Regions from separate parts of the Desulfitibacter alkalitolerans DSM 16504 genome, predicted to be linked through region 4. Evidence: riboswitches for the same ligand, from Rfam matches in the RefSeq annotation. Region 4 holds a riboswitch; each other region holds the start of a gene.
The links. Region 4 has a riboswitch for cyclic di-GMP ahead of K364_RS0110115 (transglutaminase-like domain-containing protein). Riboswitches for the same ligand answer to the same signal wherever they lie in the genome.

Region 1 (5,624 bases), 530 kb from region 4:
TTTCCAGATTAAATCGCAAATTATTGATTTCAGTTAAAATACCAAATAGACTGCTGTTGGGTATTTTATCAACAACCTGTTTGTCAAACTTTTCTATTCCCAGCAGTTTTACAATCTTCTCTTTTATTTCTTCAGATTGCTTTCCCAGCTGCTCTCTCAATTCTATATAATCATTAATTTCTTTTAATAACTGGTTCAACTCATTCCATTTTTCTTTCTGTATAAGCTCCTGCTGTTTAGTTAAAGCCTGGTTTATTTGCTTTAAAAGGTCATTTTGTATATATAAGCTCTGTAAATACTTATGTAAAACATTATTAAGCATACAACTGCTGACCCCCTCATTGTGCAGCATAAGACTCCACCTCAACCCACAATTAAAGCGTAAATTCATATTATATATTCTGTTCCCACTTGTCAAGCTTTTCCATGATTAAACCATATGTTTTTTGAGAAACTTCTGGCAAACCTCCCAAGAGTTCCTCCACTTGTCTAAAGCCTTCTTTTATAGCAGCTTTTAATTCATCAAGCTTTGATTTATCCCCTCCGCTAATAGCAACAGCAAACTCAACAATTCGATTGCTCACAGCCTCTGCCCCTAATGGCCCATCGTCAGCAATAAGCCTAGCAGCATCATTTCTTAGGCTTTCTTCTTCAGCAGCCTTTATCTGCCCATCTCCTCTTCCTTGGCCGCGTATTAACTCCGATACTATCCGTCTTAAGGTTTCGTAAGCCTTTTCACTTTCATTTTTTAACCTCTGTATAGACACCTGATCATACTTTGCAGGCTTTCCATAAGTAATATTTTCTTTGTTGGATGGAATGTAACCGTCCCCTTTTTCTAGCTTTTTGTTTACTTCCTTTTTTTCGTCCCTTTGCTTTTTTAACAAATAGTTCTCAGCCGGACTGAATGCTTGGATTTTCATTGGGCACACCCCCTTCACCCTATATATCGGCTGAACATTCCAATACTTTAGCGGTTTTACTGGAACAAAGGTGCAATTTGTGCTACAATTCATTGAAAACACCTTTCTAATATATAAGGATATGGAGGATAAGCTATGCAAAGCATTACAATTTACAGCACCATGAACTGCCCTTATTGTGTTGCAGCAAAGAACCTATGTATTAATAAGGGATTGGATTATAAGGAAATCGATTTGACTAATGACCCTGATGAGCTTGCTAGAATTAAGGAACAAACTGGGATGCTGACAGTTCCACAGATCTTCATAGGTGAGGAGTTCATAGGAGGATATACTGAATTAAGACAGCTAAATGATGCAGGTGAGCTGGATAAAAAACTCCTCAAGGATTGACACAGTTAAAGGTGCCCGAGGCACCTTTATTTAGTCTATTATAGATATTACTGCACCTTATACTCACCACTAATACAATCTGCTGTAACAAAAACCTATCTTTTTCTTCTAAAAAGGTTCAATTCTTTTTAATATATGCTTCTTAGCTGTGCAGCAGGGGGAGAACCTCGATTATATGTAAATTCCTTTCCTTGGCCAGATTAATAAAGACATTTTCTGTTTTAACAAGGGGTCTTGATATAAATTCTGTACTACTTACAAGAATTACAGATGCCTTTTCACCATTGCTTAGAATAACGTTATTTCCAATATAGCTGCTGGCTACATTATAAAGAAATGGCCGCAGATAGGTTATGTCAAACTGTCCTATACAATCATTTTCAAGATAATTCAAAATTGTAAAAGGGCATTCTTTTTTCGCATAAGGGCGGTCTGCAACCATTGCAGAATAAACATCAGCAATGGCCACAATTTTTCCAAATACACTTATCTTCCCACCATTTATGCCCATTGGATATCCTGTACCATCGTATCTTTCATGATGCATTAATACCCCAAGAACAACTTCTATTTCTAGATCAGTTATATTCTTTAATATTTCATATCCGTATTGACTATGCTTTTTAACCAGACTGTATTCTTGTGATGTTAATGAACCCGGTTTATCCAACAGATGCTTATCTATTTTTGATTTTCCTATATCGTGTAGGACACCTGTTTTGGCTAACAGGGAAACGGACCTGTCATCTAGCCCAACCCATTTGCCCAGCAATGAGGCTAACAAGGCAACATTTAAGGAATGGGCATATAGATAATCATCTTTGCTGATGGTTTTTTCAAGTATTTCAAGGGGCAAATTGGTGTTGGCCTGTTCAGCTATAGACCCAGTTATTTCCTCTACATATTTCACGTCTAAGGGGTTTCCAGACCCTACCTCTTGAATCAGCTTCTTAATTTTATTTTTATCAACCACATACCCATTATCAACATATCTATGTATTAGGGTTTCGGTCTCTATAAGCTCATTACTGGAAGCCTGATTTTTATAGACTAATACTTCCTCAAAATTTAGCTTCTGCAGCACATCTATGAAATGATCAGTTAACACACTGCCCTTGGAAATGAGTTCTGTCCCATATGCCGACACAATATCCATAGCTAAAACCATTCCAGGAATTAAATCCTTTACGCTAATATACTCAGTATTTCTTTCCGCTCCAACCATGAAATACTCTCCTTCGCCATTTAATATCATATAGCTGATTATGCCGTTTTCTTGAATTTCATTTTCTAACGCGATTTTTTCCTGGGGACTCAAGATATCTCCATTATTGTAAAAGGTTATTAAGTCTTCAAGCAAGTCATTATTTATTATAAAATCATCCATATTAGCACATACCTCCTTTTACTAAGAACCCCTCCCTTTAGTTAATCAATATTTCCTGAAAATAAACCCCTGTAGTTTTCACATTCAAACTATTATTGATTTTCATCTGCAGCATGTCTTTTAAAAGGTTCTCTTTCATCAATTCATTTACCTGCTTTTCAGTAAGGTCATTAAAGAAATTTATACAAATTTCTTTAATTTTTGCTGGATTTTGACTTAAAACTTGATATGTCTCACTTCCGCCTGCTTCAACAACAATAACTGCCTTTATATGAATTAGTTTTCTATTTACATCATCAAACTTTAGATGGGTTACTATCTCAATGGGATCAGTAAAATACTCATCCACATCTGCTGATCTTGCCAGTTTACCTTGAAGCAATACTGTAGCTAATATTGCTCCAGAACACAAAAGAAATACTATAAATATTACCATAATTTTAAAATTAAAATCCTTCACCCTGACACCCCATTCGTATTTATTAAAACTAATTGTTAAAAATAAAAAACCTAGTCTGCCAAGACAAATAGGGCAAACTAAGTTTAATCTGTAAGAACTGTATTTTGCAGTCTGGCAATCATACCCACTGGCTTTAGACCCATGACTTTGCGTCACCACCTTTCGGTGGCTTTGCCCTATTGTATATTTATTAACTTAAGAGTATAGTCCCACATGCCAATACCATGGTCTACCATGGTCCTATATTTTGAATATATTCTATATTTGACGACAAATTCCTTCCTATTAGGAAAAATATTTCCATATTTTTACGCGAAAAAGCTCCTGTTCTAATAATAGGAGCTTAAGATTAAACAGTGTTTTATATTAAATTGAAGGACAATAATTTATAATTTCCTATAGATCCAAAAAGCCAGCATCAGGCCAATAACACTTGCAAGATTAACCCTGATTAACAAGTCAATATCCCATACAATAATCATGAAATCTCCTGACGGGCTCCAGCGAATCTGCTGGCTTTCATAAATATATGGAACACCCAGCTTCCCTAAAATATCCCCAATAATTCCCCCTAACAACAAACCAATGACCAAGAGAACCAACAGTATCAATATAGAAGCTCCAGAAGTTGATCTTTTCACTTGCACACTCTCCAATTCTATGTATTCGTGTACGCATAACCTATATACATAGATTTAACAGTTTCAGCAAAATTCCTCTTTTTTTCTGCAATTTTGTAAAATATAGAAAATAAAAACCTAGTATTAATAACTAGGCGCACATACCTATACAATCTTCCGTTTGTTAATGGTTTCTCCTACTGCATTTAAGGTCCCCTCTACATGTGAAATGCGTAAATTTACGCTGTCCATCTCCGCTTTGAAGACCTGGTTGCTGTGCTCAATAGCTTTAACAACTTCAAAAATTTCATCCTGTCTTCTTTCCAACGAGAAAATTCTTTGATCCATTGCATCCAGCCTTTGATCCATTGCATCCAGCCTTTGGTCTATTGCATCTAGCCTTCCATCAATTGTACCTAATTTGTTTAATATAAGATCAAACATATTCTTCATATCTTTATCCAATTAACTCACCCCGCAAGCACTTCATATCCATATTATAACAGTTGGCTTTTTCTTAAACAAGTAATATTTATCCAATCTTCAAATTCACCATTTTCACTTTCCTTTGGCCTTCTATAGCATCCAATACATTTTCAATCTCTTGTTTTTAAATCTCTATTCCATTTTTCATTAATCTTTAAGCATTTAATTATTTGTTTAAATATCTGATGTAGTTTTTAAAATCATTCTCATTTTTGTGAATAAATGCTTATCTCATGTATAGAAAAAATATCTCTTCTTGATTTTTCATAACATTAATGTTTTCTTCATCCCTATCTCTGCTATAAAAATCAATTGAAAAAGAGTCAGGGAAATATTCCCCTGACCCTCTTTGTAATACTAAATTCATTATCTCAATAATTGAAGTACTGCTTGAGGTGCCTGGTTGGCTTGAGCAAGCATTGCTGTAGCAGCTTGCTGAAGGATGTTTTGCTTGGTAAATTCCATCATTTCCTTGGCCATGTCCACGTCTCTGATTCTTGATTCAGAAGCTTGTAGGTTTTCTGAAGATGTATCTAAGTTCTTGATTGTATGGTCTAATCTGTTTTGAGCTGCTCCAAGTTTGGATCTCTCTGCGGAAACGGTTTCAAGTGCATTATTTATAGTAGTAATGGCTAGGTTTGCAGAGCCTTGAGTTGAAATATTTAATCCTTTATGTGCAACAGCTTCTTGTGATACAGTACCGTCAGCTGCTATAATTGCTGAAGTTGATGCAGTCTGGGTTTGTGCAATAGCCGCGCTACTATTAGCAGTATAAGTTGTACCGGTTGCCCCAACAGCTGCAAATGCTGTTGCGTAGGTTGTTGCTCCACCTAAAGAGACAGTTGCTATCCTATCAGTTGAAGCATCCCCAACTACTACTGAACTTTGATTATTATACATTTTAGCAGCTGTTCCCACAGTACCACCAGTATCTGTTGAACCTAACTGGACATTAAAATACTGAGATGTGAGTGTTGCATTATATTGAAGTCCAGGTATACTTGTACTTACATCTGCATGTGAAGTCATAGTAATTGTTGCACCTTGGTATGTGAAAACAGAGTTTGCACCTGAACTATCTAACATTGCACCAGCATTTGTCCAAGTATTTCCTCCATCAATTGAATACTCAGCTGCTGTGACCTTTGTACCATCAGAAGCAGTAACTCGTATATTTAACGTAACGTCACTTGAACCAGTATATGAACCTCCTGCAGTTGCAGTGGTATTAGCTGTGCCACCAGTTACAGCAACTGCTTGTGTAGCAGCAACCTTTGCAATATTTACAAAGTAACCATTTAAGCCTTCAGAGTTGGTTGTTACTGAAAAATTTGTTCCTAATTCTGAACCGTATG
Region 2 (5,624 bases), on a different contig from region 4:
TTTATTTCCACAGGTGTGCTGCTAAATTCTTCATCCCAGTTTTCTTGAACCTGCTGCCAGTAATTTAAATGTTTTCTATACACAATCTCTCCAAAACCAAAAATGTCGGATTGGTATTCTTTTTGGGCCAGATCAACAATATCCCGTATATCTTTTTCAATAGCCCCGGCCACCTCTTCTTCTAGTTTTTGAATCAGTTCCGGGGTGGTTAAATCCCCGTTCCCTTGCTGATCGCCTATATTTCCCTCTTCTTTGATTTCTATCAAAAACACTAGTTTTTCATCTTTTATCTTTACATCTTTTTTTCCGCTGGAACGTATCATTTCAATGGCTACTTTTTTATCTTCATTCAGGGGATTAGGAATATTGATAATCCCGCTTTTAACTTGATCTCCTGTGAACAGCAGCCCTCTGGTCTCTTGAGAATTCAACCAGCCAATTAATTTATCGTTCTTAAAAGCAGCGCTTCCTTCAATTTTCATGTCTTTTAACGACGGTTTTTCTTTTTCCTTTGCGCCCTCAATCACGCCGATCGTCAGATTTTTTCCGGGACTGCTTATTTCTTTTAAAACATCAATCATCATAAGCTTTTGGGTCTTAGCAAAGGACGCATTATTTTTTAATACTGACAAGATATGGAGAGCCGGAATTTTTTCCAGCGTACTTTCGGCTGTAAGTATTTCCTTTGCCGATGTTCCTTTTGCAATGATGACTCCCGCTTGGCGGTTTGCCTCATGATCCCTGGCAAAAAAATCCATAATGTCGCTCAAGCCATCTCTTGCCATTTGTTCTCCGATTACTATTAACTGGAGATGACTGATAAATATTTTTTGATTTACTATTATCAACAGATTTCTAAAGCATTCAAAGACAGTATCCCCCGTAATGGAAAATACCTCTACAGCTTTTTCTTTACCCCCGCCCCCTCCTTCGCCAAGCTTCATCGCATCAGGTTTAACCAGCTGTACAGTTAATTCAATCTTATGATCATCGGATTTATCAATGCCCACTGCCGCAGCAATATTTATCTCCGTCACATCTTTATTATTCCAGCATCCCGTGATGGAAATCATGACCAAACAAATATTTAATAATATCAGCATATCTCTAATCCGCTTGATCATCGCTTACTTTTCTTTCTCTCGAAAATTTATTTTCATTCTATATTTTGTCATATCCGCATCCTTCCATGTCAGGGTCCTTGGCCTGGTGTTCATTGCCCAAATCGGGACCCGTATTATTGTGTCTTTCAAATCTGTTACATCCAAAGGAGAAAAGGGAGAGAGATAGGAAACGCCAAAAGACCTCAATGTACACATATGGATGAGAAATACTGCTATTATTAATAGCATCCCCATAAAACCCAGGATGTTTGCAGCAATAAGTAAAATTATCCGGATGAAGGGCATAAATCCTGTCGTGGGCGGAACAGCAAAACTACTAATGGCCGTTAACGCTGTAACTATAACAACGGGATTGCTGATCAAACCTGCCTTAACGGTAGCCTCTCCAATAACCAAAGCGCCCATGATACTGACAGCCTGCCCGATAGGTCTTGGCATCCTTACACCGGCTTCCCTTAGGATTTCAAAAATAACACCCATCATAAACGCTTCGGTAAATGGCGAAAAAGGGATGCCTCCTCTCGCTGCCATCATAGTCAATAGCAGTTTAAAAGGAATAATATCATAATGAAAGGATACAACAGCCACATATAAGCCGGGTAAGATAATGGATATTAATAACGCCAGCATTCTAAGCGCTCTAATCATTGAGGAAAGCGGCGATCTGGAATAATAGTCTTCGCTCGACTGTATTGACTCTAAGAACAAGAAAGGCACGGTGAGCACAAAAGGGGTGCCGTCGCAGAGAACAGCTACTCTGCCTTCCAAAAGCTTAGCAGCCACAACATCAGGCTTTTCGCTGTTTCCAACCGTAGGAAAAATCGAAAAGGGAGCATCTTCAATAAATTCCTCGATGTACCCGGATTCCAAAATTGCATCTGTCTTGATATTTTTTATCCTTTTTCTTGTTGTATCAATGATTTTTTCGTTGGCAATATCTTTGATATAGCAAATACATACATTAGTCCTGCTTTGCTTCCCCAATTTCATCATTTCAAATTTAAGCCTAGGGTTTTTTATCTTTCTCCGCAAAAGAGATATGTTTATGCCTAGTGATTCAACAAATCCTTCCCTCGGTCCGCGTACGACGGCTTCTGTACCAGGTTCTTCAATGCCTCTTGCTTCCCATCCCTTAGAACCTGCTTTTAATGCTGTTGCTTTTCCCTCTATATAGATAACACTATCTCCAGCCAAAATAGCGTCTATTGTTTCTTGGAAATCCTGAATCTCTTGCAACTCAATTGTGGTTAATAAATTTTCTTTTAAGATAGTGAGTATGGTGCGGTTATTTAGCTCTTTCTTTAGATTCGCAATTCTCGCCTCTATCATCAATGGTTTTAAAATGTCGGCATTTACCATCTGCTTATTTACCAGACCATCAATACATGCAATGATGATTTTTACAGGCGGCTCATCGCCTAAAGCTATTTCCCGCAGCATAAAGTCGCTGCAATCCGAAAATATTTGCTCCAGTTTTTCTTTGACTATTTTCCCGGATTGCGCTATGTGTTGCCCGTTTTTATTTTCATTTAGTGATTTTTCGTGTTCGATATTTAGTGATTTTAATTTGATATATTTTATTAGTCTGAATATCTTTCGAAACATATTGCAACCTCTTGTTTGAAAAGTGTTCTTGTACAATAAAGGTAAGATTTAGGAAACTGCGTTATCAAAAATAATGGGATTACTTCAATAGTTTTTACACCATAATAGCAATTTATTCCTTGCGTTAGAAGTATAGCCGTATTAAAACATGGTAAAGAACTGAATAATCCGTATGGAGATGCGGAGGTCAAAACCGGGTAAACCAAAAGAAAAAATCATGGAAAGTATAACTATAATCACCACCCCGGCATTGATAAAATTGGCATATAACCTGCTATCACCAGAGTCATTCCGGATAGCAGCGCCAACCTGGAATGAAATCTTTATTCTGACTATTTCTTGTTACCAGATGCAAAAACAGCACACATGGCCTGTGCTGGCTCCTTAAAGTACCCAGCAGGAGGAAACCCTAAAATGTTGAATTTTATCGGAACGACAAAAAGCGACACGAATTATGTAAATAATGGTATATAATGTAAAGAAAGTGTAACTATGAACCGAAAAGGCAAACTTGTCGAAAGGCAGGGACGCAAAACCACGGGTCTAAGGCGAGCACCAGATCGCGATGATAGCCGGGTTGCCGAAGAAAAGCCATAATGGCTCACTGGTGCTTTATTAATTTGTAAGCATCAGTGGGCCTTTTTTTGATGAAAACTCTAATGATACTTCATATCACTCTGGTTTAAGATTTAGAAAAGTAAGGAGGGGGATAGTAGTCATGAAAAAGGAACTTAGCAATCTCAGAGTATTAATTATCAATGCCCAAAATGGCGATCAGGACTCCGTAGTTCATTTGGTGCACTGGTTTATTCCCTTAGTAAAGAAGTATAGCCGTAGAATGGGTTATGAGGAGGCGTATGCGGACTTGATTGTCTGGATGGTAAACGCAGTTCATAAATATAGATCCGTTAATGATACTGATATCATTGCCGGGACAGCATCTTTTTCATACGAAAACGGCCAAAAATAAAATATTTTAGGAAGGGGGATGCCATAATAACATCCGCTTTCTCTTTCTCTGATAGAGTGGTGAATTTCTACCCGGGAGAAGGTGAAAGCATAGACCCCTATACCTGAAGAGTATGACCTGGAAGAAGCCCGAATTGTAGCTTGGTTTATCACAGGGCTTCGTCACGAAGCAATCCGTTTGACCAAGAAGTATCGGGGAATGCGAAAGCATGAACTGCTTATATTAATGTTCAAATATAAAAAAACACATCTTTAGGAGAGGTTGAAAAAATAACCTCTCTTTTTTCAACGCTGGGCCGCACAAGCTTTGAGGATTTTAACCGTTCCATTCTTTGTGCGGCCATTTTTGTTTTCTGGAATGGCGTGCATCACCCCGTTTTGTTATAGAACCCAAAAAACAAAACGGAGGTAATTAAAATAGACACACAAGTTGGTATTAACGGTTTTGAAAGCATTGGACGGGATGAAGAACACAAAAGTATAACAAATTTAATTTTTTTAGGGTAGGGGTTGCAAAATTTCTGTCTACTTTCTCTTTCTCTAACAGATGGCAAAAAAACACTCAAAGAAGAGGTGAAAGTATGGAGCCTTACACCTGACGTTCAGAAGTATGATTTATATATATACGAACATTCGGTAATGTGCCGTTCCCCTCCCTCTGTTTTGGATTTTCTTTACTAAAAAAGCTAAAACGGAGGGTTGGAAAATGAAAAAAATCAATTTACGGGATTATTACCCATTCTATCATTCTGACTTTTTTATTGAAGTGGCGGATCAAATTGTAGAGCTATTCAAACAGATTAGCCGAAGAGACCATGCAGATTTTGAACGCAGGCGTATCCACAAAGCATATTATTCCCTTGACGCTTGCGATGGTATTGAAAAGGATATGGTCCTATTGGTGTTATCGCCGGAGGAAATCTACGAACGAAAAATGAGCAAGCAGGAGGTATATGCCGCTATCAACAGCCTGCCGGAAAAACAGGCCAAGCGTATCTATGCCCACTTCTTTCTAAACATGAGCAAAGCGGAAATAGCCAGGATTGAAGGCGTGAGCAAACCTGCCGTAACACATTCCATTGAGCAAGGTTTAAAACGTATAGAAAAATTTTTAAAAAATAATTCCTGATTGGGTTAACTTTTGACCAAAAAATCTGCTGATTGATAGAGGCACAAATCTACCCCCTCGTCCGAACCTTGAAAACTGAATAATTGTTTTATCCGGTACTTTCCCCGTATGTCCTGTGAAGGAAAGCCATATTGCAGGTACGCCAAGACCACCAGTCTCGACATAAGTCGGCTCACAGCCAATGTATCCATGCCGTTTCCGATTTGATGAAGGTAAGGTGCGAGCGAGTAATACCCGCAATGAATAAATGCTGGTTACATTTAAGGCGGCGACACATACGGAGGGATAATGATACTTCCGTCCAGCCACAGCCCCGCTTAAGCGGGATCACGCAATGGGGGCGGCTTGCAGAGAACCTGGGAGAGGTAAGATTCCTATGAAGACGGTCAACCGCCGTCTGCCGGATAAAGCCATAAGTAATAAAACCAAAACAGAAACGCGAGTAGGGGTGCGCCTATCCATGTGAGTATATATGCACGTCCAAACTAAGGCGCATCTCCTGCTTCGCGAATCAAAAATAGAAAGTAGCGCGTAATTAAAAACGAGAAGGGGGCTTACTATGGCTAATGAAAAATTATCCCAAGAAAAAGCCTACCGTATCATGCTAAAGGGCTATCCCGATGTGCTTGATATAAAGCAAATGTGTGAAATTCTTGGCATTAGCCTAAAAACAGGATACGGTTTGATACAAGAAAATAAGATTGAATGTTTAAAGGTTGGGCGGGCATATAAAATCCCCAAGCCTTTTTTATTTAGCTATCTGAGAATAGGTACAAGCGGCGACAGCCAATAAAAAA
Region 3 (5,624 bases), on a different contig from region 4:
ATCATGGAGTGGAGGGGTCAAACTTTGGGAGATGCAGGCTGTATTGTCACATCTTTTGCTATGAATATGAGATCATATGGTAGACAAACTGACCCCAAAAGAGCTAACATTGATATGGGTGATTCCTCTAACCCGTTTGTCTGGAACGATGCACCAAATAAAGCTGGATGGGGATTAGTATATCTTGATACTTTAGAATGGGATGCATCTAGAGAGGTTTTTTATAATATAGCTCTAAATGCATTATTGGATGGCGTGCCTGTAATTGTAGGTTATAAACAAGCCACTAGTGATAGATCACATTATGTTTTAGTAAACTACTTATATGGAACAGGATACAATCTAAGTGATTATTGGGTGACAGACCCTGATTCTAGCAGTTCAAGCCTAATACGGTTAAGTACTTTAATAGGGGATAGACCTCTAAGGAATGTAGCGGTTTATCCACCTAAATAATATGTTATAATGTAGATAGGTTGCTAAAGCAATGCATTTTCATGGGGGGTGCAGCTATCAAAATAATTATTACCTTGTTAATAATGCTATTTCTGTCTATAGGGTGCTCCTATAACGCAATGGATGAACAAAAATACAAAAATACCACAATGGCAAAAAAAGACTTAAAAGAACAATTAAATGATGATCATTCTAATAAAGGAACAAGCATAAATGAAGTTAATGATACTCTGGACAGAGATAAAACATTGAATAATGGAACTGAAAGAAAAGTTATTGAAATTTCGACTTCGTACTATAACCCAACTTATAATTTCTGGATAGATATACCAACCATATGGGAAGATGCTTATGAAATAGTTGAAAAAGATTCTAAGGTAGAATTTTACTTTATTGTATGTGGAGATATTAAGGTTAAAAACTTTACAATTTATGCATGGACACATGAGGAATTTGAAGACTTGTTGGAAACAATGGGTTCAGACAGATTCTTCATTGAACAAGAGGTGTTAGGCAAGAATAGAGATTATGGTTTCCACATGATAGCTGAGATTTCTTTAGATGCTCTGATAGAATCTGAAGAGTGTATACAGGAATGGAGAAAGTTGGGTACCATTAATTTTTATGAAATGAGAGAATTGATTCGTTTAGAGTAATAAATTTAAATCCTTGCAGGTTCTACAGCCGTCAAGGATTTTTTTTGGAACTAACTTAAAATACAAGAAATTTTAACATTAAAAACGAAGTTTTGGACATAATAACTAGGATTTTGACATGGCAGAATGAAATGACTTTAAGAACCATATATCCCAGATTATATATGTTTGATAATAATGGAGTCAAAATTAGAAAAGATAAAATATTTGCTAGACTTCCATTATGTATCAAGAGTGATTATGTTTTTTAAGTGTCAGTGAAGCTCAAAAAACGGAAAGTTTCAAACTAAAGGGTAAGGTTGAATTTTAAAAATTTAGCAAAAATGGAACTTTTAAAGATTTGTTACGTCTAATAAAATAATACAATATTGAAAATTAGTGGCAAAGCCATTGAAAGATGGTGACGCAAAGCCATGGGTCTAAAGCTAAAAGCCATGACTGCCAGGTTGCAAAGTCAAAAAGCTGTTCAACAGGATTACCTGGGACAGCTTTTTTGTATTTTTGGACTAACCTAAATTACAAGAAAACGAAGTTTTTGACATTAAAAACGAGGTTTTAGACATTAAAAGTGAGGAACTTGACATGGAAGATAGTATTAAACGTTAATTTATGGTAGGTTTAAATCAATAACTTTGGGCAGACAACATGGTTTTTTAAAAAAATATTCCCGGGCAAATAGTGGCACCCTGGAAAGACCCATTTGCCCGGGAGTACACCCTCCTTTACCAAAGACAAGCTATCCCAGCCTGAAGTAAAGGAGAGATTACAGGTTAGGGGAGTGGTTATTTATGGGGGTTTATATATCTATTAAACTATTGAAATGAAAGGAGCATTAAATAGGAGGTGAAATATACAATGAATAAAGGAAAAAATACCATATTATTAACTGTTGTTATTCTTCTTGTTACTATATTAGGTTATTTTAGCATTAGCTACGCTATGGTACACGATGTATTTTTTCAAAAAAATTACAAAATAGATGAAACAGGCCAACTTATTTGTGCCAAAACTAATGAAATAATAACTGAAGAAAACTTTGATCCTTCCAAAGTTTACAGAGTTAATGAATATGGGCAGACCTATGGTTCCTCTCTTTTTGCAGTTTCTTTTGAAACTGAGCCTGACTTAATTCTTGCAAAAGGCATTGATGGCACATTAGGTTATGTTTATGCCACCGATTTATATGGAGAAGAACCAAAAAATCCTGAGGAGGCTCTCGCCATGCAGAAAGCAAATGCTGGTAAAGATCGAGTGATCCCGCTATATGCTTCTGATGGCAAAACTATAATAGCAGAATTCATAATGTATGCAATCGATATAGATGAGATTAATTTAATTACAGCAGAAGAAAAACATTAAAATATGAAGTACACACCAATCAGGAGAAATTCAGAGCAAAAGGCTGGAAAGAACAAAAGATGAGAAAATCGACATGGAAAACGAGATTTAGACATGAAAAGCGAGGAACTTGACATGGAAGATAGTATTAAAAGTTAATTTATGGTAGGTTTAAATCAATAACTTTGGGCAGACAACATGGTTTTAAAAAAATATTCCCGGGCAAATAGTGGCAACCTGGAAAGCTCCCTTTGCCCGGGAGTACACCCTCCTTTACCAAAGACAAAGGTGAGGTTTAAGATTTAGGGGTTGGCTGGATTGATGAAACAGAAATGATAGACTATCCTAGTGTTGGAGTAGATTATGTAAAATACGACCCAGAACCAAATGTTTACTATGATGTTCAACCTTGGTCATACTATGTATCCGCAAGAGTAAAAGTAGATTTGTCTAGAGGAAATGATGAGTGGTCCGTATATGTAGATTTTAAAGAAGAAGGGATTTAATACTTAGAAGCTAATCATTTTGCCTGCATACCAAGGGTTATATATATTCCCCTTGGTATGTAATTAAATTTTATAAATTAGGAATCATATATTTTTTATTTAAAATAGGGTAGAAACACTTAATTGCTTAATTAACGTTATCTTTGAAAGTGCTTAGATAGTTTTTATTGTTTTTTAAATAAAAACTGTGATATTTTATGTTTAAGGGGGTTAATGTAGAATGCATAGAACTTCGTATGCTATTTTATTTTTTCTTGTTAGCATAGTACTATTAGCTGGCTGCAGCTCAAAGGAATATATTTACCAAAATAATAGGTTTTATGGTGAAGGCCAATACTGGCAAGCAGAATATATAATTGAAAGCAAGAAAGATCCAGAAGATGGCAGTTTTAAAGAAAGCAAGTTTGAGTTTATAGTCATATATAAAGGAGATGTGTCTGAATTAAAATCAGTAGAGCAATTGCAAATGACCATTATAAATGACATTGATGAAGAAATATCCAAAATAATAAACTTTACGGATCCTCCAGATAAAAAGGTCTTCAGAATGTCTGGAGGCTCAAGTGGATCATATATTAGTGAAGATGATATATTTGAGGTAAATGTGGTTTGGGGTGATTTTGAAGAAAAATTCGAGATATTTCACAACTAAATTAAGTTATGCAAAAGCGGTTATTCCACCAATCTGGCTGGAACAGCCCTTTTTAGTGTTAAGGAGCACTGTAAAAAGGAAATGAGAGAATTGATTCGTTAGAGCTTTAGCTTTGAGAAGAAAAGTAGAAAAATCTACCTCCATTTGATAAAATAGTGCAGGTTTCGTCAGCCGCACTACAATAAAGGGAGGTAGATATCCGAATGGATACAGAAAGTTTATCACACACGCAGTGGAATTGTAAATATCACATAGTATTTGCACCTAAGTACAGAAGACAGGTGATATATGGAAAGATTAAAACTGCAATACCACCAAAAATGAGTATATCTAGTTTCATGGGTTATCTTAAGGGTAAAAGCTCACTCATGATATTCGACAGACATACAAATCTGAAGTATAAGTGTGGCAACAGGCATTTCTGGTGCAGAGGCTATTATGTGAATACAGTTGGCAGAAACAAAAAGGCAATAGAGCAGTATATCCGAAAGCAATTACAAGAGGATATAGCGTCAGAACAGATGTAATAATTTTAGAAGTATAAAAAGTCTTTATAATTGGGTTAAAATAAAAGAATATATTGAAAGAGGTGAGATACATATGACTTTTGGAATGCCTGAATGGATTATTACTATTATACTTGTATTTTTTGTGCTTTCTATTATTTGGTTTGTTTTTTTAAAAAAGAATTAGTCTTATGCTTATTTATGTAATACTATTTGCCTTAGGAGGTATGATGAATATTAAAAAGTATAATGTACACATAAAACCAGACAAAATTTTCTAAAACCTAAGTGAACCTGATATAATACAAGACAGGAAACTGTCAGTCGCAGCCTATAACCTCACTTATCTAACCGGTGAAAGTCCGGTCGTGACGATTTCCCATTCGGTCACGTAGTTATATCCAACTCTCGCTTAAGGTGACTTGGCGGGGGAAAGCTTGGAAGTAAACGCTCTGACTGCTCAATTAAGGGTAGGACTGACACAGAGAGCTAGCAATTTCTGGGGCCGTAGCATAAAGCGAAAACTGCTGCATCGAAAACGTCCCCTGCATGAAGTCAGTGGCAGGGAGTTGAGGGCGTCGAGTCTCACTGACGTAGACGAAGACTGGTAAGATTCTGGAAGTAATGGGAAGGTGCACAGAGTCTGCCCTCCGGTGTACGGGTTGCGGCACCAGAAAAAGGATAAGTGGGCAAAGTAGGGAAGGTCTCGGAACCAGCCAAGACAGTTCCGTATGGCAAAGACCGGGCATATAACCGAGAACCGGGAAATTGTTCGGAGGATTCGAGATTGGCAGATGAGGGCGTATTAAGCAATGACGGTGAGCGACAACATAACGACACCAGAGTCAAGGCCCTCTGGACTGAACGGCCTCTACAACAGCGAAACCTTGAAAGAGGGAGTTAACTAGCACAGAGGCGAAGGCACAGGTAAACCAAAAGAGAACTGCAGGTATACGGGAACTGCGTTTAAGTGTAGTGCACTTGCGGGAAGACCTTGTTGACCGACGGGCGTTCAGTTTGAAGCCGGATTGTGGGAAAACCCGATGTCCGGAATTTTAGAGAGGATCCAGGAAACAGGGCTTACGAGTCACTGCGCCTGGGTTCTACTCGGTGAAAGAAGGTTCGCATACAATGGTGAAAAGAAGAACATTTTCAGCAGAATTCAAAACTAAGCTTGTACTAGAATTACTCCGAGAAGAAAAGCAGCTCGGTGAGATTGCTCAAGAGCATGACATCAGTCCAAATCAGCTAAGAAACTGGAAAAAAGAGTTTCTGGAGAATGCACCAAAGGTCTTTTCAGAGAGCAGCCAAGAAAAAGAACTGCGTGTTAGAGAAAAAGCAATGGACGAACAACTACATGGACTAATGGCAAAAGTCGGTCAGCTCACAATTGAGAATGACTGGCTGAAAAAAAAATCTAAAGAAGTGTTTGGCTCCGAATGGGAGACTAAATCTGGTTTCAAAAGACGATAAGCTGTCAGTGACCAGACAATGCGAATTGCTCGAAGTT
Region 4 (5,624 bases):
TCAGGCTGATTAGAAGCAGCAGAAACCTTTTAGAAAGCACTATAGGTGATTTAAATTTACAGACAATTGAATTGGCACAAGATAGATTAACCAGAAGCAACCAACCACAAATTATCAACCGTTTGGATAACCTCAGCCAAATTCAAGAACGAAGATTAAATGCTTACAAAAGGCTAAAAGCAGATCTGCATACCCTCAAGTCAGCTTTTTAAGGCCAACAAAAGACTGGAAAGACTCTGTAGACAGTTCTTGTGTCTTATTTCCAAGTAAAACATATATAAGGAGTGAACATAACATGAAAAAATATCTAAAAATACTTTCATTAGTAATACTTTTGATGTTTACATTGAGCACTATTTCTTTTGCTGCTGAAGCGCGAGATGCATCTTCTTCTAAAAGTCAGGTTATAGAAGACAACTCCAGGTCTTCTAATATAGAAAGTAATGAATTGCAGGTCAAGCATGAAAGCTTAGTACAAAAAATTCAGACCAAGATAAATAGTTTGGAGGATAGAGCCACAAAAGCTGAATATATAGAAAAGCTTAATCAAATAAGGCAGTCAAGACTTGATATAGAACAAAAAATAGTCAGGCTTGAGGTGCTTCTGAGAGAAATAAATAGTTTAATAAACCAAAATAATCTCGAGGAAGAAAACCTAGAAAAATACGAAAGACTTATTACACATATCCAAAAACTAATTAGAGCTTTTGAAGATGAAACTATAAAAAATCGTTTATTAAATCGTCTAAAGGTTATAGAAAATTCAATGGACAGAATTGAAACAAAGATTGTCATGCTGGAAAGTCTATTGAGAACTATTAACAATTTTTCCCCTGATACACCCACAGGGGAAAATATAGAAAAACAGTATCTGAGCCTGGTGGGGAAAATAAGAAGCATGATAGCTAGAATCATGGATGAAGAGGTTAAAGAGCAGTACTACGCAAGTTTAAAGAACATATATAATACCAGAGACACATATCAGTCAAAAATTTTAAGATTGGAAATGTTGGAAAAGGAGCTGCGAAGCTATCTGGCAAATGAAAACATTACAATAGATGACAATTCTCTAGTAAGAATTCAAAGATTAGTAGAAGCAAATGAAAAAGAGATTTTAATGCAGTTACGTGAAAGAATTATGAATAGAATTCAGCATCAGGAATACCTAAGAAATCTCCCTGATGAGGTAAAAAGAGAAATGAGGAACAGGGAATTAAAAGATAGGCTTTATATAAGAGGCAATACCCTTGACTTTGACGTTCCCCCAGTACTTAGAGAAGGTAGAACTCTGGTGCCTGTTAGAGCAATTACTGAAGGACTTGGAGCTGAAGTGAATTGGAACAATGAACTTAAAAAAATCACCATTACCAAGGATGATAAAATAATTGAGCTTTTTCTAGATTCCAGGATTGTGCTTGTTAATGGTGAAGAATATGAGTTAGATATACCTGCCCAGTTAATTAATAACAGAACTACTGTCCCCATAAGGTTTGTAAGTGAAATATTAGGTGAAAGGGTAGATTTCAATGAAGAGACAGGAGACATTGATATTGGGTTAGAAACAGTTGAAGATTTACATGAAATCTTGTATTTTGAGAATTAAGGCAGCCAGTAACTAAGAAAGTTCAAAGCAATTAAACATTTACAAAGTCCAGGATAACTCCTTCTAAATAACAATACCAGCCAAAGGCTGGTATTGTTATTTATCAACGCTGAATGTGCAGAAATTGAAAGGCATTACTTTAAAATTCACTGACCTTTTCATAAGTCTTGCTGTCTTTATACATGGTGTAACTTCGATTATTTTCTGCAAACTGGATATCTACAGAAGTATCCATGGTAACCCACTTGTTATTTATATAAACCTCATTCCATGCATGATAGCCTTGAATTTTTTGCCCGTAGCCCTTTACAAGCTTTGCAGGAATTCCTACACTTCTTAACATGGAAGCAAATAAAGCACTAAAATCATAGCAGATTCCACTTTTACTTTTTAAGGTTTTGTTAATATCTGGAAGATAATCATAGGATAGCTTGTCTATCTTGGCATAGTCATATTTGTAATTGCTAACAATATACTCATATATAGCTTTTACTTTTTCTTCATCACTTTCAATGCCTGCTGTCAATTCCCTGGCCTTGCTAATGGCCTCATCTTCCTTTTCCCATTTAACTATTTGAATAGAATGCAAAAAAGTTTTTAATATATTACTCATGTTTATATTAAGTGTGTCTCTGGAAACAATACGGTACTGGTTGCCTGTCACATTTTCCAGAATGGCTATTGTGTATGCTCCATTTCCTAATTGAACAGGAAACCTTTCAGTTCCCCTGCCAGCTATATTATAGTACAGGCTTGTCCCATCCTTTTGGACCATTACCTTTACTTTCGTACCATTTTGGATGTTGTAGCTTATGGAGAATGCTCCATTGCTTGCTTCTGAAGCATCAATGGAATAGGTATTTGCAGCCGCCATGGCTGCAGGTGCAGATAATAATGCACAAAATACAACAAAAATAATTAATGATATTTTCCTCATTTCCTAACCTCCAGCATTCCAATAATATTGGACTAACCTGGCAGCTCGACCGTCATGGCCCACCCCACATGGGCTTTAGACTCGAAAGCTTTGCGTCCCTATCTTTCGACAGGTTTGCCTTTTTCAAGTGCTGCTTGGAGCATTAGGAGAACAAGCTAATGCTGAATTTCCAAACTAATCTGCACTTGTAATAATAAAATATATACTTTCTTAACAATTAAAAAATCCTTATTCGGATTGTCCAAATAAGGATAAATAGATGTGTTCATAACTGGCTGTTATTTTGTCCTTTACTGGCAACCCGACCATCATAGCACTGCTGCTTTAGACTCGTGGCTTTGCGTCCCTGCCTTTCGACAGGTTTGCCTTTTTCAGTTATAAATTACACCTTTTACAACAAATAAAACACCTTGCTTTGATTATTATTTTATCAAAATTTCATCCCATTAACATGGGACCATGGTCCTGTTTTCTATAGGACCATGGTCCTAGTCATTCTGTTTCGCCTGGACTATGAGCCTGTGGGTTGGATTACGTATAGGTTCGCAGGTGACAATTGAGAGAACTTTTTCTTTCTTATCTGTACGCAGGACATGTATTTCCTCAGGTCTAACAATAACCTTATTGTAAACTGTATAGTTATAATCACCCTTACTGGTAGAGACAACAATCCTGTCATTTATCTTCACCTCATTCAGCCTGTTCAGCAGCCTTCCATGGGAGTGTCCCCTATGACCAGCTACCACTGCATTGCCATACTCACCAAAGGATGTTGTGTCTTCAAGAAAGGATATGCCAATTTTAAGGTTAGTTTCATTTAAGCCGCTGATAATTGGCAATCTAACCTTTATAGAATCTATAATCAAAACCCCCAACACCTCACCCTGTGGTGTAAGTGGAGCTCTCTCTTCCTCTTGTTCCTCCTCTTCTATCAAAAGAAGCTCGTCTAACTGACCAAGGTCTTGAATTGCCTCCTGGTTTTCCAACTCTGACAGCAGTTTTTGCTGCCAGTACCAGGCAAAGACCTGCTCCATTAGTGGATAAAGGGCAACTGTTATTCCAATTAGTATAATGAAAATTGATAGTTTCTTTTTCATAGGTTATACCTCGTGTTTTTATAGTAAAAAGGCTGAGATTTTAAAAGCATCCCAGCCTGATATTTGTTATTTTCTTCTTAATACTATTCCCAGCATTACTATAAAGGCTCCAGCACCAAGAAAGTATATTGGTGATAATTCACCTGTGTCAGGCATTGCTGCCGGACCAGCAGGAATTCCATCTTCATCAACGGTAATTAAAATTTCCGGTTCGGAGGGTTCTTCTTCAGCAGGTCCCAATGGGATTGGATCATCTGGAACATCTAGCGGGTCATCTCCACCACCAGTATCGCCACCACCTCCACCTCCTCCACCTCCACCGGTGGAGCAAGTAGTAGTAAAGGTCCAGTTGGCTTTTACAGTTGCACCCTGATATTCATTTCCTGCACCTCCTGGGAAAACTACACTGAAATCAATTGTTTTTTCAGAGCCTGCAGGCATTGTTCCAATTAGGATGTTTCCCCTACCTGCAGCAGATCTAAAAAGTTCGTTATTGATTATGTTGCTGCCATCTGCAATGTAAAGATTTAAGATATCAGCCAGTTTACCCCCATTAAGGGTTGCTTCACTCAGGATGTTTGTTCTAATGTATAGAGTAAGAGGTACGCTGCCTGTATTTCTTAAAAGAAGACTTGTATTCTTAAGGTCCCCAGGGTTGAGGTTGCCTGTATTAACTTTTTCGTCAGAAGCTTGAATTACAAGCCCACAAACATTGCCTTCTATACTAATACCATTTACATTTGCGCTAACTCCATGAGGAGCTATTAATGTCATGGCAAAGAGTATAAAAAGGGTAAGCATCAATTTTTTAATATTCTCTGATTTATCCATATTTACCTCCTGAACTACTTTTTTATCCTCTTATAGTTTTTGGCTTAATTACACAAATTTTGTGGCCACTCATGGTCCATTGCATTATTTGATGCTTGCACAGCTTCTGCTTCAAAATAAAGCTCTAAATTGCCTTCCCAGTCTTCATCAGTTACACATAGTCTCACCTTAAACTCTATTTCCTGCTGAGGTAAAACTGAACTGCAATAGTAATACCAGCCATTGTTGTCTGGAACTTCAGTCCATCCATTACTGAGAACTTGAATATTATAATCCGGTTCAGCAGCATTGCTGCTGGTGCTTATTTCTTCTTCGCCACATGAACTTACAGCTGCATGAAGTGCTATATAAATCTGACTTCCTGAAGGCAATGGAAGTTCATAAGTATATGAGGTGCTATTAGGCTCTCTTGTATTGCCAAGTTGTCCAGGAGCACTATTGGTTGGTGGTGTTAAGCCAACATATAAATGTGTTTCAGACAATTCCCAACCATTTATTGTGTCTATTTCCACGTATATTTTGTTAGCATCATTCCGAATATACACTGTTCCAACATTAGTGTAATTTGCCCCGTAACCAAGCTTTAAGGTTAACGTACCGCCTTTATTAAAAATATTATATCTTGCCTGGCTATTTCCTTGACCAAAAAGTGGGCTAATGGTGCTAACCTGCCATTTATCTACAATACTATCATCTACAGCCCATGCACTTTCAGACGAACAAACACCTGTTGTGTTATCCCTATCCCAATTGGTGATAACTCTTGCCCTCAGCTTTGCTTGTTTAGTGCCGGTGTTTTTTATTGTCCATTGGGCAGTTCTGCATTCCTCAAATACACTTGCTGGATTGACTTCTTCAGCTGTCATAGATTGTATCTGAACATTCCCAAGAACAAAGATAACTTCAGGATTCTTATCTTTGTCTGTAAAATAGGCAAGAGAAGAACCAGCAATTATTAAACCTATAATACTTATGGTCAATAAACTTATTAATAGATTCCTTTTTTCCATGGATTTTCATCCTTCCTTATAGCTATTCTTGTATTAAGGAAAACAGCTCTAACAGTACAATAAAAATTTCTACTTATCTTTATAACCAATAAACCTATAATATGAACTCATACAAAACACTATTAACTTAATTTATATAATCCCAT

Region 1: linked by a shared signal. The riboswitch ahead of K364_RS26610 (flagellar basal body-associated FliL family protein) and the one ahead of K364_RS0110115 (transglutaminase-like domain-containing protein) in region 4 are both predicted to bind cyclic di-GMP.
Region 2: linked by a shared signal. The riboswitch ahead of K364_RS24480 (helix-turn-helix domain-containing protein) and the one ahead of K364_RS0110115 (transglutaminase-like domain-containing protein) in region 4 are both predicted to bind cyclic di-GMP.
Region 3: linked by a shared signal. The riboswitch ahead of K364_RS24800 (hypothetical protein) and the one ahead of K364_RS0110115 (transglutaminase-like domain-containing protein) in region 4 are both predicted to bind cyclic di-GMP.

What each region holds. Positions count from the first base shown of each region.
Region 1 is NZ_KK211100.1:352,755-358,378, forward strand. Features, by position in the region: gene K364_RS0107430 (hypothetical protein) at 1-322, opposite strand, end outside; gene K364_RS0107435 (hypothetical protein) at 393-923, opposite strand; gene K364_RS0107440 (glutaredoxin domain-containing protein) at 1,059-1,316, shown strand; gene K364_RS0107445 (HD-GYP domain-containing protein) at 1,459-2,703, opposite strand; gene K364_RS26610 (flagellar basal body-associated FliL family protein) at 2,741-3,163, opposite strand; cyclic di-GMP riboswitch class I at 3,266-3,349, opposite strand; gene K364_RS0107455 (DUF4321 domain-containing protein) at 3,550-3,804, opposite strand; gene K364_RS0107460 (hypothetical protein) at 3,949-4,248, opposite strand; gene K364_RS27555 (flagellin N-terminal helical domain-containing protein) at 4,636-5,624, opposite strand, start outside.
Region 2 is NZ_KK211102.1:298,864-304,487, reverse strand. Features, by position in the region: gene K364_RS0115775 (Ger(x)C family spore germination protein) at 1-1,103, opposite strand, end outside; gene K364_RS0115770 (spore germination protein) at 1,128-2,729, opposite strand; cyclic di-GMP riboswitch class I at 3,224-3,314, shown strand; gene K364_RS24480 (helix-turn-helix domain-containing protein) at 3,448-3,699, shown strand; gene K364_RS0115760 (RNA polymerase sigma factor) at 4,405-4,827, shown strand; gene K364_RS0115750 (helix-turn-helix domain-containing protein) at 5,387-5,620, shown strand.
Region 3 is NZ_KK211104.1:164,840-170,463, reverse strand. Features, by position in the region: gene K364_RS0118940 (C39 family peptidase) at 1-456, shown strand, start outside; gene K364_RS0118935 (hypothetical protein) at 576-1,112, shown strand; cyclic di-GMP riboswitch class I at 1,483-1,566, shown strand; gene K364_RS24800 (hypothetical protein) at 1,968-2,471, shown strand; gene K364_RS26835 (hypothetical protein) at 2,783-2,956, shown strand; gene K364_RS0118915 (hypothetical protein) at 3,177-3,608, shown strand; gene tnpA (IS200/IS605 family transposase) at 3,812-4,135, shown strand; gene K364_RS0118895 (transposase) at 5,246-5,587, shown strand; gene K364_RS24795 (transposase) at 5,544-5,624, shown strand, end outside.
Region 4 is NZ_KK211100.1:885,801-891,424, forward strand. Features, by position in the region: gene K364_RS0110105 (hypothetical protein) at 1-212, shown strand, start outside; gene K364_RS25585 (copper amine oxidase N-terminal domain-containing protein) at 296-1,603, shown strand; gene K364_RS0110115 (transglutaminase-like domain-containing protein) at 1,743-2,540, opposite strand; cyclic di-GMP riboswitch class I at 2,577-2,669, opposite strand; cyclic di-GMP riboswitch class I at 2,833-2,917, opposite strand; gene K364_RS0110120 (class D sortase) at 3,029-3,637, opposite strand; gene K364_RS0110125 (COG1361 family protein) at 3,704-4,468, opposite strand; gene K364_RS0110130 (hypothetical protein) at 4,513-5,478, opposite strand.